DNA from 2 places in the Dactylosporangium sp. NPDC005572 genome. Region 1 is predicted to be linked to the other one. Evidence: predicted binding sites of a transcription regulator. Region 1 holds the regulator's gene; the other holds the start of a gene.

Region 1 (7,078 bases):
CGCTCGGCGGCCTGGACGTGGTCGTGAACAACGCGGCCACGGCGGTGGAGCACCCGATCCTGGAGCAGGGCTACGACGAGTGGCAGGCGGCCTGGCAGGAGACGCTCGCCGTCAACCTGGTCGGCCCGGCCAACGTCTGCTTCTGCGCGGCCCGCCACCTGGGCCCCGGCGGGCGGATCGTCAACGTGTCGTCGCGCGGCGCGTTCCGCGGCGAGCCCCGCTACCCCGCCTACGGTGCGGCGAAGGCCGGGCTCAACTCGATGACCCAGTCCCTCGCGCTGGCCCTCGGGCCGAGCGGCATCGCCGTCAACGCTGTCGCCCCGGGCTTCGTCGCCACCGACATGGGCCAGGCGATCATGGACCAGGGCGACGGCGACGCTATCCGTGCGCAGAGCCCGTTCAACCGGGTCGCGCGCCCCGACGAGGTCGCTGCGGCGGTGCTGTTCCTGGCGTCGTCGGAGTGGGCCTCGGGCTCGGTGCTGGACCTGAACGGCGCCAGCTACTTCCGCTGACGTCGACGCGGCTGCCTTATCAACGTACCCGCCGCCGCCAAATCGCCGCACCACGCGACTACCCCGCGTGACCGGCGCAGCCTACCAGCGGCCGAGCCGCACCGAGAGGGCCGCGATCGCGGCCGCGCCGGCGCTCGAGGTGCGCAGCACCTCCCGCCCCAGCCGCACGGGGCGGGCGCCGGCCGCGCTCAGCGTGTCCAGCTCCTCCGGGGCGATGCCGCCCTCGGGGCCGACGACCAGCGTGATGTCCGTCGAGGAGGGCAGTTCGACGGCCGACAGCGGTACCGCCGCCTCCTCGTGCAGCACGAGGACCGCGCCCTCCAGCCGCAGCTGCCGAACGGGCTCGGTGACCTCGGGCAGCCAGGGCCGGCGGGACTGCTTGGCCGCCTCCCGCACCGTGGACCGCCACCGCTCCAGGGGCTTGGCGTCCTTCCACCGCGCGATGGAGCGGGCCGCCTGCCACGGCACGATCCGGTCGACGCCGAGCTCGGTCATGAGCTGGACCGCCAGCTCGCCCCGCTCCCCCTTGGCGATCCCCTGCACGACGGTGATCGCGGGAGCAGGGGCGGGCACCTGTTCGACGCCCTCGACGTCGAGCTCGAGCACGCCCTTGCGGGCGGCGGTGACGACCGCCGTCGCGATCCCGCCCCGGCCGTCGCCGAGCAGGAGGCGCTCACCCGCGGTGATCCGCTGCACGTCAGCGGCGTGGTGCCCCTCGGGCCCGTCGAGGCGGAACGCCCCCGGGGCCGCCGGCAGCGAGCCGACCAGGAACAGCGGCAGGCTCACGCGTGGCCGTTGAAGGCGTCCCGCATACGGGAGAAGAAGCCGCCCTGCTTCGACAGCTCGGCCACCTCCTCGCCGCGGGAGCGGGCGAACTCGCGCAGCAGGCGCTCCTGCTCCGGCTCCAGCCGGGTCGGGGTGCGCACGTCGAGGTGGACGTAGAGGTCGCCGCGGCCGGTGCCGCGCAGGTGGGGGACGCCCTTGCCGCGGATGCGCAGCGTGGACGTCGGCTGGGTGCCCGCCTTGACGTCGACCGTCTCCTCGCCGTCGAGGGTCTTGATGGTCAGGCGGGTGCCGAGGGCGGCCGCCGTCATCGGGACCGTCACGCGGCAGTGCAGGTCGTCGTCCTTGCGCGAGTACACGTCGTGCGGGCGCTCGTGGATCTCGACGTAGAGGTCGCCGGGCGGGCCGCCGCCGGGGCCGACCTCGCCCTGCTGGGCGAGGCGGATGCGCATGCCGTCCTCGACGCCGGACGGGATCTTGACGGTCAGCGTGCGGCGGGTGCGGACCCGGCCGTCGCCGCCGCAGGTGGCGCAGGGGTGCGGGATGACCGTGCCGAAGCCCTGGCAGGCCGAGCACGGGCGGGCCGACACGACCTGGCCGAGGAAGGTGCGCTGGACCGACTGGACCTCGCCGCGGCCGCCGCAGATCTCGCAGGTCTGCGGGTGGGTGCCGGGCGCGGTGCCGGCGCCGGAGCAGGTGTTGCAGACGACGGCGGTGTCGACCGTGATCGGCGCCTCGACGCCGAACGCCGTCTCGTGCAGGTCGAGGTCGAGGCGCAGGATCGCGTCGGCGCCGGGCCGGACGCGCGGGCGCGGCCCGCGGCTCGACGTGGTGCCGAAGAAGGCGTCCATGATGTCCTGGAAGCCGACGAACGCGCCGCCGGCCGGGCCGCCACCGCCGCCGCTGGGCGCCAGCGGGTCGCCGCCCAGGTCGACCATCTCCCGCTTGCGGGGGTCGGACAGGACCTCGTAGGCGGCGTTGATCTCTTTGAACTTCTCCTGCGCGGCCGGGTCGGGATTGACGTCCGGGTGGAACTCGCGGGCCAACCGCCGGTAGGCCCGCTTGATCTCATCGGCCGTGGAGTCCCGCTTGACGCCGAGAATCCCGTAATAGTCCTTCGCCACTGAGTCCTATGCCCCTGACTCGTCCATGAGATTGTTCAACTTCCTTCAGGCGACGCCCGACACGGCCGCCGCGCTCGGTCACCCGGTTAACTTTGCGCCAGCATGTCGCCCACGTAGCGTGCCACGGCGCGCACGGTGGCGATGTTGCCGGGGTAATCCATCCGGGTCGGGCCGAGCACGCCCATCCCGCCGACGACGATCGACCCCGGGCCGTAGCCGGTGGCGACGATCGACGTGCCGCGCAGATCCTCGATCTCGTTCTCGTCGCCGATGCGCACCCGAGTCATGCTGGGCTCCACCTCGCCGAAGAGCTTGAGCAGGATGACCTCTTCCTCGAGCGCCTCGAGGATCGGGCGGAGCGAGCCCTGGAAGTCGAGCAGCCCGCCGCGGGCGAGGTTGGCGGTGCCGGCGAGCGCGATGCGCTCCTCGGTGCGCTCCACCAGCGTCTCCAGCAGGACCGTCGACAGGGCGGCCATCGGCGGGCGCAGGGCCGGCCCGGACTCCTCGACGAGGGCCTGGACCAGCGGCGGGGTGTCGACCAGCCGCTTGCCGACGAGCTTCTCGTTGATCCTCCGGCGCAGCTCGGTGACGTCGTCGGCGAGGATCGGGCCGGGCAGGTCGACGAGGCGCTGCTCGACCCGGCCGGTCTCGGCGATCATCACGACCATGAGCCGGGTGGTGGAGATCGGCACGAGCTCGAAGTGCCGGACGCTGGCCCGGGACAGGCTCGGATACTGCACGACGGCGACCTGCCGGGTGAGCTGCGCGAGCAGGCGGACGGTGCGGTGGACGACGTCGTCGAGGTCGACCGCGCCGATCAGGAACCGCTCGATGGCCCGGCGCTCGGCCTGGCTGAGCGGCTTGATCCGGGACAGCTTGTCGACGAACAGCCGATAGCCGGCGTCGGTCGGGACCCGGCCGGCGCTCGTGTGCGGCTGCCGGATGTATCCCTCGTCCTCCAGCACCGCCATGTCGTTGCGCACCGTCGCCGGCGACACGCGCAGGTTGTGCCGCTCGACCAGCGCCTTGCTGCCGACCGGCTCCTGGGTGGCGACGTAGTCCTCGACGATGGCGCGCAGCACTTCCAGCTTCCGCTCGTCAAGGGCCATGGCACCTCCTCGAAGACTGGCACTCCCGCGTAGTGAGTGCCAGTCTACGTCGCCGGGGCGACCAAGGCGATGATCCGTTTTGAGCGCAATCTGGCAGTCCGGCCCTGGTCTGCGCAAAGTTTGTCGAAAAGAAGTCATGCCGTGTCGCTGGCGCCGCTTGATCGGTGCCCCTACCGTGACCCCCATGAGTGAACCACCTCGCCCCCCGGGGGAGTACGGCTCGCCGTCGGACCCCAATTACCCCCCGCCCACCTCGGGCGGTGGTTACGTGCCCCCCACGTCCGGCGCGGGCTACCAGCCGGGTTACGACCAGCAGCAGTACCAGCAGCCCGGTGCCTACGGCTACCAGCAGCCGGGTGCCTACGGCACCCCGGGCGCGCCGGTCGGCTACGCGAACAGTGACGAGAAGACCTGGGCGCTCATCGCCCACTTCGGCGGCATCATCCTCGGCTTCATCGCGCCGCTGATCGCGCTGCTGGCCAAGGGCAACGAGTCCCCCACGGTGAAGGCGCACGCCAACGAGGCGCTGAACTTCCACATCACGTGGGGCATCGCGATGATCATCGCTGTCGTCCTGTCGGTCTGCTCGTTCGGCATCCTGTTCTTCGTGCCGTTCCTGGTCTGGATCTTCATCATCATCTTCGCCATCATCGGCGGCATGAAGGCCAACGGCGGCGAGCTGTACCGCTACCCGGCGACCTTCCGCTTCATCAAGTAAGTCACGCACGTCCGCTTCGGCGCGCGCCCCGCTCACGTGAGGGCGCGCGCCACCAGATCGGCCAGCAGCCGCCCGCGCAGCGTCAGCACCGCCCGGCCGGCCTCGAACGCGCCGGCCTCCAGTTGCCCGTCGGCCAGGCAGTCGCGGGCCGCGGCGAGCGCACCCGGCGGGAGCATCGCCAGCGGCAGCCCCTCGGCGAGCCGGATTCGCAGCAGCACGTCCTCCATGTGCTGTTCTTCCCTCGTCAGTACCTCACGGGCCTGCCCGGGCGACGCCCCGTCCGCGAGCCGCGCCGCGTAGGCGTGCGGGTGTTTGACGTTCCACCAGCGCACCCCGCGCACGTGGCTGTGTGCGCCCGGACCGAGCCCCCACCAGTCGCCGCCGCGCCAGTAGAGCTCGTTGTGCCGGCAGGGTGCCTCGCGGGACCAGTTCGACACCTCGTACCAGCCCAGCCCGGCGGCGGTCAGGGCCTCCTCCGCCTGCAGGTAGCGGTCGGCGGCGACGTCGTCGTCCGGGTAGGGCAGCTCGCCGCGGCGCATGCGGGCGGCCATGCGGGTGCCGTCCTCGACGATGAGCGCGTAGGCGCTGACGTGGTCGACCCCGGCGTCGACGACCGTGCGCAGCGAAGCGGCGAAGTCCTCGGCGCGTTCTCCCGGGGTACCGTAGATGAGATCAAGATTGACGTGGGTGAATCCAGCGTCGCGCGCCTCCTCGGCCGCCCGCGCCGGCCGGCCCGGGGTGTGCCGCCGGTCCAGCACCGCCAGCACGTGCGGCGCCGCGGACTGCATGCCGAGCGAGATCCGGTTGAACCCGGCCGCGCGCAGCTCGCGCAGCGCCGCCGGATCGACCGACTCGGGGTTGGCCTCGGTCGTGACCTCGGCGTCCGCGGCGAGGCCCCACGTGCGGTCGATGCCGGCGAGGATGCGGCCCAGCTCGGCCGGGGGCAGCAGGGTCGGCGTGCCGCCGCCGAAGAACACGGTGTCGACCCGGGGCGGGCGGACCACCTTCGCGGCGAGGGCCAGCTCGTCGAGGACCTGCTCGACGTAGCCGGTGCTGACCACGCCCTCACTCGCCGTGTAGGTGTTGAAGTCGCAGTAGCCGCAGCGGGTGGCGCAGAAGGGCACGTGGACGTAGACGCCGAAGCCCTCCGCGCCGGCGGTGTCGGCGACCCCGTCGGGGAGGGAACCGTCGAGTGGGATCGGCTCGCCTTCTGGCAGTGCTCCGGGCATTTCACTAGTGTGCCCGCATGTCTCTCGTGCGGTCACAAACCGAGCGGGGCGTGGCGACGCTCACCCTCGACAGCCCGTCCAACCGCAACGCGCTGTCGACGGCGCTGATCGAGGAGCTGCTCGCCGCCCTGGCCGCCGCCGAGGCCGACGACACGGTCCGGGTCGTCGTGCTGACGCACACCGGCCCGGTGTTCTGCTCCGGCGCCGACCTCAAGGAGACCGCCGAGGCCTTCGGGAAGGGCAAGCCGCCGATCAACCGGGTCGGCGAGGTCCTCGCGGCCATCTGGGAGAGCGGCAAGCCGGTCGTCGCGCGGGTCGCCGGCCCGGCGCGGGCCGGTGGGCTGGGCCTGATCGCCGCCGCCGACCTCGCCGTGTGCACGGTCGACGCGACGTTCGCCTTCTCCGAGGTCCGCATCGGCGTGATCCCCGCCGTGATCTCCGCCACAGTGCTGCCGCGGCTGTCACCGCGCGCGGCCGCCGAGCTGTTCCTCACCGGGGACACGTTCGGCGGCGCCCGGGCGGCCGAGGTGGGCCTGGTGACCGCCGCGGTCGACGCCGGCTCGCTGGACGCGACGGTCGACGCCTACGTCGCCGCGCTCGTCCGCGGGGCCCCGGGCGCCCTGGCGGGGACCAAGCGACTGCTGCGGCGCCGGAAAGCCGACACGTTCCGTGACGACGTGGCCGAGCTGACCGAGCTCTCTGTCGGATATTTCGGGTCGGCGGAAGGGTTCGAAGGGATCGTCGCCTACCGGGAGAAAAGGGCACCAAACTGGATCCCGGACGGCGCGTAAGCGTCCGGTGAGGTGGCGGTTGGCACGTACGCTGGTCGAGTTCTCGGGCGGGAGGTGACAATGCGTGTTCGACAGACGGTCGCGGTGACTGCGGCCGTGGCCATTGCCGTGACCATCGGCGCGTATGTCGTCCTGCACCGGATCAGCGACCAGCTGCCGCTGCGCATCCCCACCGGGAAGGCCTGCGTGGTGGGCGCGGGCACCGGGTCGTCCTCGTCGCCCACGACCGAGGTCGACCTCGACGCCGAGCAGCTCGCCAACGCCGCCACCATCACGGCCGTGGGGCTGACCCGCAAGATCCCGCAGCGCGGGCTGGTCGTCGCCCTCGCCACCGCCTGGCAGGAGTCGAAGCTGGAGAACCTCTCCGGCGGCGACCGCGACTCGATCGGCCTGTTCCAGCAGCGGCCGAGCCAGGGCTGGGGCACGCCGGCACAGATCGCCGACCCGCGGTACGCGGCGGGCAAGTTCTACGCCGCCCTGGTCAAGATCAAGGGCTGGGAGAAGATGCGGGTCACCGACGCGGCGCAGGCGGTGCAGCGCAGCGCCCACCCCGAGGCCTACGAGAAGTGGGCCGACGAGTCGGAGATCATGGCCCGCGCCCTCAGCGGCGAGGTCACCGCCTCCGTCGCCTGCACGGTCACCGAGGACGAGAGCCGCGGGCCGGCCGCCGTCCAGGCCCTCGGGGCCAGTCTCAAAGCCGACTGGGGTGACATCGGTACCGCTGACGTCGCGAACCTCGTCGGGGTGGCCCTGAAGGTGCGCGAGTCGAAGACCGGCTGGCAGTACGCCCACTGGCTGGTCGCCCAGGCCCA
Region 2 (7,078 bases), on a different contig from region 1:
CATCCTCACCGCCGCCGAGACCGCGGCGTTCCTGCTCGTGGGCCTGCCGGCGGGCGCCCTGGTCGACCGGGTGCGGCGGCGCGGCGCGATGGTCATTGCCGACCTGCTGCGGGCGGTGCTGCTGGTCTCGGTCCCGGTCGCGTGGTGGCTCGATGTCCTTTCGATGCCCCAGCTGTACCTTGTGGGCCTGCTCGCCGGCGTCTGCACGGTCTTCTTCGACGTGTCGTACCAGAGCTACCTGCCCTTCCTGGTGGGCAAGGAGCACCTGGTCGAGGGCAACTCGCGGCTCGAGCTCGTGCGCTCGACCGCGCAGATCGGCGGCCCGACCGTGGCCGGTCTGCTCGTCAAAGCGGTCGGCGGGCCCGTCGCGATGCTGGTCGACGGGGTGAGCTACCTGGTCTCGGCCCTCTTCCTGGGCCGGATCCGCCGGATCGAGGAGCGGCCCGAGCGGCATCCCGACGCGCATCTCGGCCGCGAGATCCTGGAGGGGTTGCGGTTCGTCGTCGGCAACCGGCTGCTGCGGGCCATCGCGGCCTGTACCGGTACCGCCAACTTCTTCGGCGCCATCGTCCAGGCCACGCTGGTCATGTTCCTGGCCCGCGAGCTGGCGCTGTCGCCGGCCCTCATCGGCCTGTTCTTCACGGTCGGCGGCCTCGGCGCGCTCGCGGGCGCGTTCCTCGTCCGCCCGATCACCCAGCTGGTCGGGGCGGGGCCGGCGATCTGGCTCGGCATCCTGGTCGGCGACCTCGGCGGCCTGCTCGTCCCGCTGGCGGCGCCGGGCTGGCGGCTCTGGCTCGCCGCGGCCGGCAGCGCCCTCTTCGGCATCGGGGTGATCGTCTACAACGTCAACCAGGTGAGCTTCCGCCAGGGCATCACCCCCGACGCGCTCCTCGGCCGGATGAACGCGACGATGCGGTTCATCGTCTGGGGCACGCTCCCGCTCGGTGCCCTGGCCGGCGGCGCGCTCGCCTCGGCGATCGGCGTCCACGAGGCGCTCTGGGTCGCCTCGGTCGGCGCGCTGGTCGCCGTGGTCCCCATTCTCGTGTCACCCTTGCGCTCGATGCGCGAACTGACTCCCGCCGCCCCCGCGGGCACGGAGGCGGTGCGGAAATAGCCGATCTTGTGGTTGTGCCGGGCGGTGCCGCCTCCAGTCGCTGAAGCTCGACACAACCGCAAGATCGGCGCTCTTCCGGTGGCAGGATGGCGGCATGGAGAACTCACACCCCATGTTCACCAAGCACACCGACACGCTGGAGCGGGCGCTGACCGCGATCGCCGAGCGGTCGTACTGGTCCGCGTTCCCTGAGTCACCCAGTCCCCGCGTCTACGGCGAGACCGCCGCGGCCGACGGCGAGGCGGCCTTCCGGGCCTACCTCGGCGCCGACTTCCCCCTGAAGGACCAGCCCGGCGTGACCGACTGGGTCGCGACCGAGACGTCGCCGTTCGGCATCGCCCTCGACGTGCGCTACCCGCACCTCGACCCCTCGTTCCTCGACGCGATGACCGCGGCCCGGCCCGCCTGGCGCGCGGCCGGCCCGCAGGCCCGCACCGGCGTCTGCCTGGAGATCCTGACCCGCCTGCACGCCGCCTCGTTCGAGTTGGCCAACGCGGTGCACGCCACGACCGGCCAGGCCTTCGTCATGGCCTTCCAGGCCGGCGCCCCGCACGCGTTCGACCGGGCGCTGGAGGCCATCGCCTACGCCTACCGTGAGATGACCCGCACGCCCGCCACCGCCGACTGGGAGAAGCCCGCCGGCAAGGGTCAGACGCTGCACATGAGCAAGACCTTCCATGTCGTACCGCGGGGCATCGCCCTCGTCATCGGCTGCAACACGTTCCCGACCTGGAACTCGTACCCGGGCTTCTTCGCCTCGCTGGTGACGGGCAACCCCGTCGTCGTCAAGCCGCACCCGCGCGCGGTGCTGCCGCTCGCCATCACCGTGAAGATCGCCCGCGAGGTGCTCGCCGAGGCCGGCTTCGACCCCAACCTGGTCGTGCTCGCCGCCGAGGCGCCCGGCGAGGGCCTGGCCAAGACGCTCGCCCTGCGCCCCGAGGTGCGCATCATCGACTTCACCGGCTCGACCGAGTTCGGCGACTGGCTCGAGGGCAACGCGCGGCAGGCCGCCGTCTACACGGAGAAGGCCGGCGTCAACACCATCGTGGTGGACTCCACCGACGATTTCGCCGGGATGTGCCGCAACATCGGATTCTCATTGGTGTTGTACTCCGGGCAGATGTGCACGACGCCGCAGAACATCCTCGTCCCGTTGGCCGGCATCGCCTCCGACGAGGGGCACAAGAGCCTCGACGACGTCGCGGCCGGCATCGCGGACGCGGTCGGGAAGCTCACCGCCGACCCGGCGCGCGGCGTCGAACTCACCGGCGCGATCGTGAACGACAACGTTCTCTCCCGAATCGAGAAAGCGTCTCACGTTGGTGAGTCGGTGCTCGAATCCTCAGACGTTTCGCATCCGGCGTACGAAGGCGCCACCGTCCGCACGCCACTCATCCGGAAACTCGGTGCGGACGATGCCGAGACGTATGGCACCGAGTGGTTCGGCCCAATTTCGTTCGTTGTCGCCACCGATTCCACTGCGGGCAGTTTGCGGATCTTCACCGACACCGTCGGACGGAAGGGCGCATTGACCGCCTCGGTCTATTCCACATCGCCGGATGTGCTCGACGAGATGGAAGAGGCGGCGCTGGACGCAGGCGTGCATTTGTCAGTCAACTTGACCGGCGGGGTCTTCGTGAACCAGTCGGCGGCGTTTTCCGACTTCCACGCCAGCGGTGCCAATCCGGCGGCCAATGCGGCGCTCACGGACGGTGCGTACGTGGCCAACCGCTTCCGGGTCGTCCAGTCCCGCCGCCACGTCTAGTTACCTACACGTAGTCGCCGGGCGATGCTTGACTCGGCAAAGAAAGGTCGCCGAGAAGGCATGCTCGGCGACCTTTTCCACCTGCTTGATTCGTGACCTTGCTGTCCGATTTGGGCCTGTCGAGGGCTGCCTTAGCTCGTGTACCGTGCGTTTCGGTCGTCGTTCCTTCGCCGGTGCCACCCCCGGACCCGGCGTCGTGGGTCGAAGACCCGCCGGCTGGTCCCCACAGCCAGCCGAGTGACGCAGAAGGACCGAAGTAGAGGAAGTGCACCGTGGCACAGGGCACCGTCAAGTGGTTCAACAGCGAGAAGGGCTACGGCTTCATCGCGGTCGACGGGGGACAGGACGTGTTCGTCCACTTCTCCGCGATCCAGATGGACGGCTACAAGTCGCTGGAAGACGGACAGCGCGTCGAGTTCGAGATCGCGCAGGGCCAGAAGGGCCCTCAGGCAGAGGGGGTCCGGCTCCTCGCCTGACGAAACGTCCGCAGAAACCCCGCCGGGGCACCGTCCTCATTGATGAGGATCGGTGCCCTGCGTCTTTTTCCGGACGATTCGCGGGATGCGAAGCCATTCGTCCGAATTAACGGCTTGGTCACTTCTTCGGGCTTGCCGGCGCCGCCGGGCCCTGCGGGGCCCCCGCGGCGGTTGCGCTCCGTGATCAACCCGTCGTTGCGCTGCGTGGTCGTCCACCTCGGGCGTCACCCGGGCTTTGCTTGCACTCGACCGGGCAGAGTGCTAAACAAGGTGTTGGCACTCCCAACTGGTGAGTGCCAACGGTCGGGGCGGTGCAGTCCTCCGGTGTGCAAACACCGAGAGGCTGGTCGTCGCGGGCTATTCCGGCCCGACCAACGAGGATCCGGTGGATCCCCGAAGGTGCGAAAGCAGGCGGTGAGCCGCCGGCCCCACGCGGGTCGCAGGCGAATCGTGGATGTCCAGGAGGACAACGCCGAATGGCCAAGATTATCGCGTTCGACGAGGAAGCGCGCCGCGGTCTTGAGCGGGGCATGAACACCCTCGCCGACGCCGTCAAGGTGACGCTGGGCCCGAAGGGCCGCAACGTCGTCCTCGAGAAGAAGTGGGGCGCCCCCACCATCACCAACGATGGTGTGAGCATCGCCAAGGAGATCGAGCTCGAGGACCCGTACGAGAAGATCGGCGCCGAGCTGGTCAAGGAGGTCGCCAAGAAGACCGACGACGTTGCCGGTGACGGCACGACGACGGCGACCGTCCTGGCCCAGGCGCTCGTGCGCGAAGGCCTGCGCAACGTCGCGGCCGGCGCCAACCCGATGGCCCTGAAGCGCGGCATCGAGGCGGCGGTCGCGTCCGTCGCCGACGAGCTCGCCAACCTGGCCAAGGACGTCGAGACCAAGGAGCAGATCGCCTCCACCGCCTCGATCTCCGCCGGTGACTCCACGGTCGGCGAGATCATCGCCGAGGCGATGGACAAGGTCGGCAAGGAAGGCGTCATCACCGTCGAGGAGAGCAACACCTTCGGGCTCGAGCTGGAGCTCACCGAGGGCATGCGCTTCGACAAGGGCTACATCTCGCCGTACTTCGTGACCGACACCGAGCGGATGGAGGCCGTCCTCGACGACCCCTACATCCTCATCGTCGAGTCGAAGATCTCCGCGGTGAAGGACCTCCTCCCGGTGCTGGAGAAGGTCATGCAGTCGGGCAAGCCGCTCGCGATCATCTCCGAGGACGTCGAGGCCGAGGCCCTGGCGACCCTCGTGGTGAACAAGATCCGCGGCACCTTCAAGTCGGTCGCCGTCAAGGCCCCCGGCTTCGGTGACCGCCGCAAGGCGATGCTGACCGACATCGCGATCCTGACCGGTGGTCAGGTCATCAGCGAGACCGTCGGCCTCAAGCTGGAGAACGCCGACCTCGGCCTGCTCGGTCGCGCCCGCAAGGTCGTCGTGACCAAGGACGAGACCACGATCGTCGACGGCTCGGGCGACGCCGAGGCCATCAACGGCCGCGTCGCGCAGATCCGTGCCGAGATCGAGAAGAGCGACAGCGACTACGACCGCGAGAAGCTGCAGGAGCGCCTGGCCAAGCTGGCCGGCGGCGTTGCGGTCATCAAGGTCGGCGCCGCGACCGAGGTCGAGCTCAAGGAGCGCAAGCACCGCATCGAGGACGCCGTTCGCAACGCGAAGGCGGCCGTCGAGGAGGGCATCGTCCCGGGTGGTGGCGTCGCGCTGGTCCAGGCCGGCAAGACGGCGTTCGACAAGCTCGACCTGGTCGGCGACGAGGCGACCGGTGCGCAGATCGTGAAGGTCGCGCTCGACGCCCCGCTGCGTCAGATCGCGGTCAACGCGGGCCTCGAGGGCGGCGTCGTCGTCGAGCGCGTGCGCAACCTGGAGGCCGGTCACGGCCTCAACGCCGCGACGGGCGACTACGTCAACCTGCTGGCCGAGGGCATCATCGACCCGGCCAAGGTGACCCGCTCCGCGCTGCAGAACGCCGCGTCGATCGCGGCCCTGTTCCTCACCACGGAGGCCGTGGTGGCGGACAAGCCGGAGAAGGAGAAGGCCCCGGCCGGCGCCCCCGGCGGCGGCGACATGGACTTCTGAGTCCGAGCTCACGTGAACGGGCCGGGCACCGCAAGGTGCCCGGCCCGCTTCGCGTTCTGTAGGCCGCGGGACGACACATGCGTGGGGCGCTAGCCGCAGGTTTCGCGCAGGACGCGCAGTGTGTTGTCCCAGCCGAGCGCGCGCAGCTCGCGCTCGGACCAGCCGCGGGAGCTCAGCTCCTCGAACAGGGCCGGGTACGTGCTCACGTCGTGCAGGCCGTCGGGCAGCACCTCGGTACCGTCGAAATCCCCGCCCAGGCCGACCGCTCCGAGGCCCGCCACCGAGCGGACGTGCTCGACGTGGTCGGCCACATCGCTGATGGTCGATGGAGGGCACGGGTTGGCCGCGATCCACGCGGTTCGTTCCCGCTCGAAGTCCGCGGTGTCCCACGGGGACGTGATGGCGTCCTCGACGCGGTACAGCTCGTCGCCCCACTGCCGGCACGCCTCGTTCAGGAAGAACGGCACGAAGGTCACCATGACGACGCCGCCGGTGTCGCGCACGCGGGCCAGGACGTCGTCGGGGACGTTGCGCGGGTGGTCGCACAGGGCCCGGGCGGACGAGTGCGAGAAGAACGCCGGGGCGGTCGACGTGTCCAGCGCGGCGTGCATCGTGGCCGGGGCGACGTGCGACAGGTCGACCAGCATGCCGAGCCGGTTCATCTCGCGTACCACCTCGTGCCCGAACGGCGACAGGCCGCCGACTGCCGGCTCGTCGGTCGCGCTGTCCGCCCACGTGGTGTTCCGCGAGTGGGTCAGCGTCAGGTACCGCACGCCGAGGCGGTGCAGCGCCCGCAGTACACCCAGGGAATTGTCCAGACAGTGACCACCCTCGGCGCCGAGCAGGGACGCGATGCGCCCCGAGGCGGCGATGCGCACGATGTCGTCGGCGCTCGTGGCCAGGGCCAGGTCGCCGGGGTGGCGCTCGGCCAGCCGTCGAACAAGGTCGATCTGTTCCAGCACCTGTACCGCGGCGGTCGCCTCCGGCCGGTCGACCGGCACGTACACGGACCAGAACTGCGCACCCACCCCGCCTTTGCGCAGCCGCGGCAGGTCGGTGTGGAGCTTGTGCCCGCTCAGATCCGTCCCGATGTCGAGCCGGTCGTGCGGGTCGCGCACGCGCAGGCGCCATGGAAGGTCGTTGTGTCCGTCGATGACCGGTACAGCAGCGCTCATGGCTCGACCTTATGCGTGTTTTGCCGCGTCCTCATACGGTGAAGTGGCCTGCACGACGGCGGCGAACGCGGCCATCGTGCACCGCTACAGCGCCTTGCCGTAGATCCAGAAGATGCGCTCGATGCGCGCGCCGACGGCCTTGGAGTAGAACGCGACCGGCCCGGCCCAGCCGATCTGCGCGGTGTCGTGCCGGTTCGCCCGCTGGTCGGCGAGGCAGCGCCGCAGCAGCACCCGCCCGACCCCGAGCCCTTCCGCGGCCGGCGCCGTGCCCATCGGCCCGAACCAGCTGGGCCGGTTCGCGCCGTACGCCGCGAAGCCGAGGATCTCCCCGTCCCGCACGGCCACGTAACACCCGGCGCCGTCCCGCCCGATCGACTGCCCGACCTCCCAGGCCCACCCGTCGCCCCAGATGGAACGCACCCACTCGCTGGTCTCCGGCGGCGCCTCCA

What was found. Region 1 encodes HrcA, which represses chaperone genes, less so after heat shock. Its sites were predicted from a motif close to GGTTNGCACNCTCNNNNNGAGNGTGCNAACC; they were not measured.
Region 2: a site for HrcA is predicted at 3,627-3,657, ahead of groL (chaperonin GroEL). Genes of this name have one in related genera too.

The regions. Positions count from the first base shown of each region.
Region 1 is NZ_JBEXCY010000105.1:2,026-9,103, forward strand. Features, by position in the region: gene ABZS66_RS36640 (SDR family oxidoreductase) at 1-512, shown strand, start outside; gene ABZS66_RS36645 (16S rRNA (uracil(1498)-N(3))-methyltransferase) at 594-1,298, opposite strand; gene dnaJ (molecular chaperone DnaJ) at 1,295-2,419, opposite strand; gene hrcA (heat-inducible transcriptional repressor HrcA) at 2,506-3,528, opposite strand; gene ABZS66_RS36660 (DUF4870 domain-containing protein) at 3,713-4,246, shown strand; gene hemW (radical SAM family heme chaperone HemW) at 4,279-5,475, opposite strand; gene ABZS66_RS36670 (enoyl-CoA hydratase-related protein) at 5,493-6,266, shown strand; gene ABZS66_RS36675 (hypothetical protein) at 6,327-7,078, shown strand, end outside.
Region 2 is NZ_JBEXCY010000003.1:34,529-41,606, reverse strand. Features, by position in the region: gene ABZS66_RS02480 (MFS transporter) at 1-1,114, shown strand, start outside; gene paaN (phenylacetic acid degradation protein PaaN) at 1,209-2,879, shown strand; gene ABZS66_RS02470 (cold-shock protein) at 3,152-3,355, shown strand; gene groL (chaperonin GroEL) at 3,832-5,454, shown strand; gene ABZS66_RS02460 (dipeptidase) at 5,544-6,629, opposite strand; gene ABZS66_RS02455 (GNAT family N-acetyltransferase) at 6,714-7,078, opposite strand, start outside.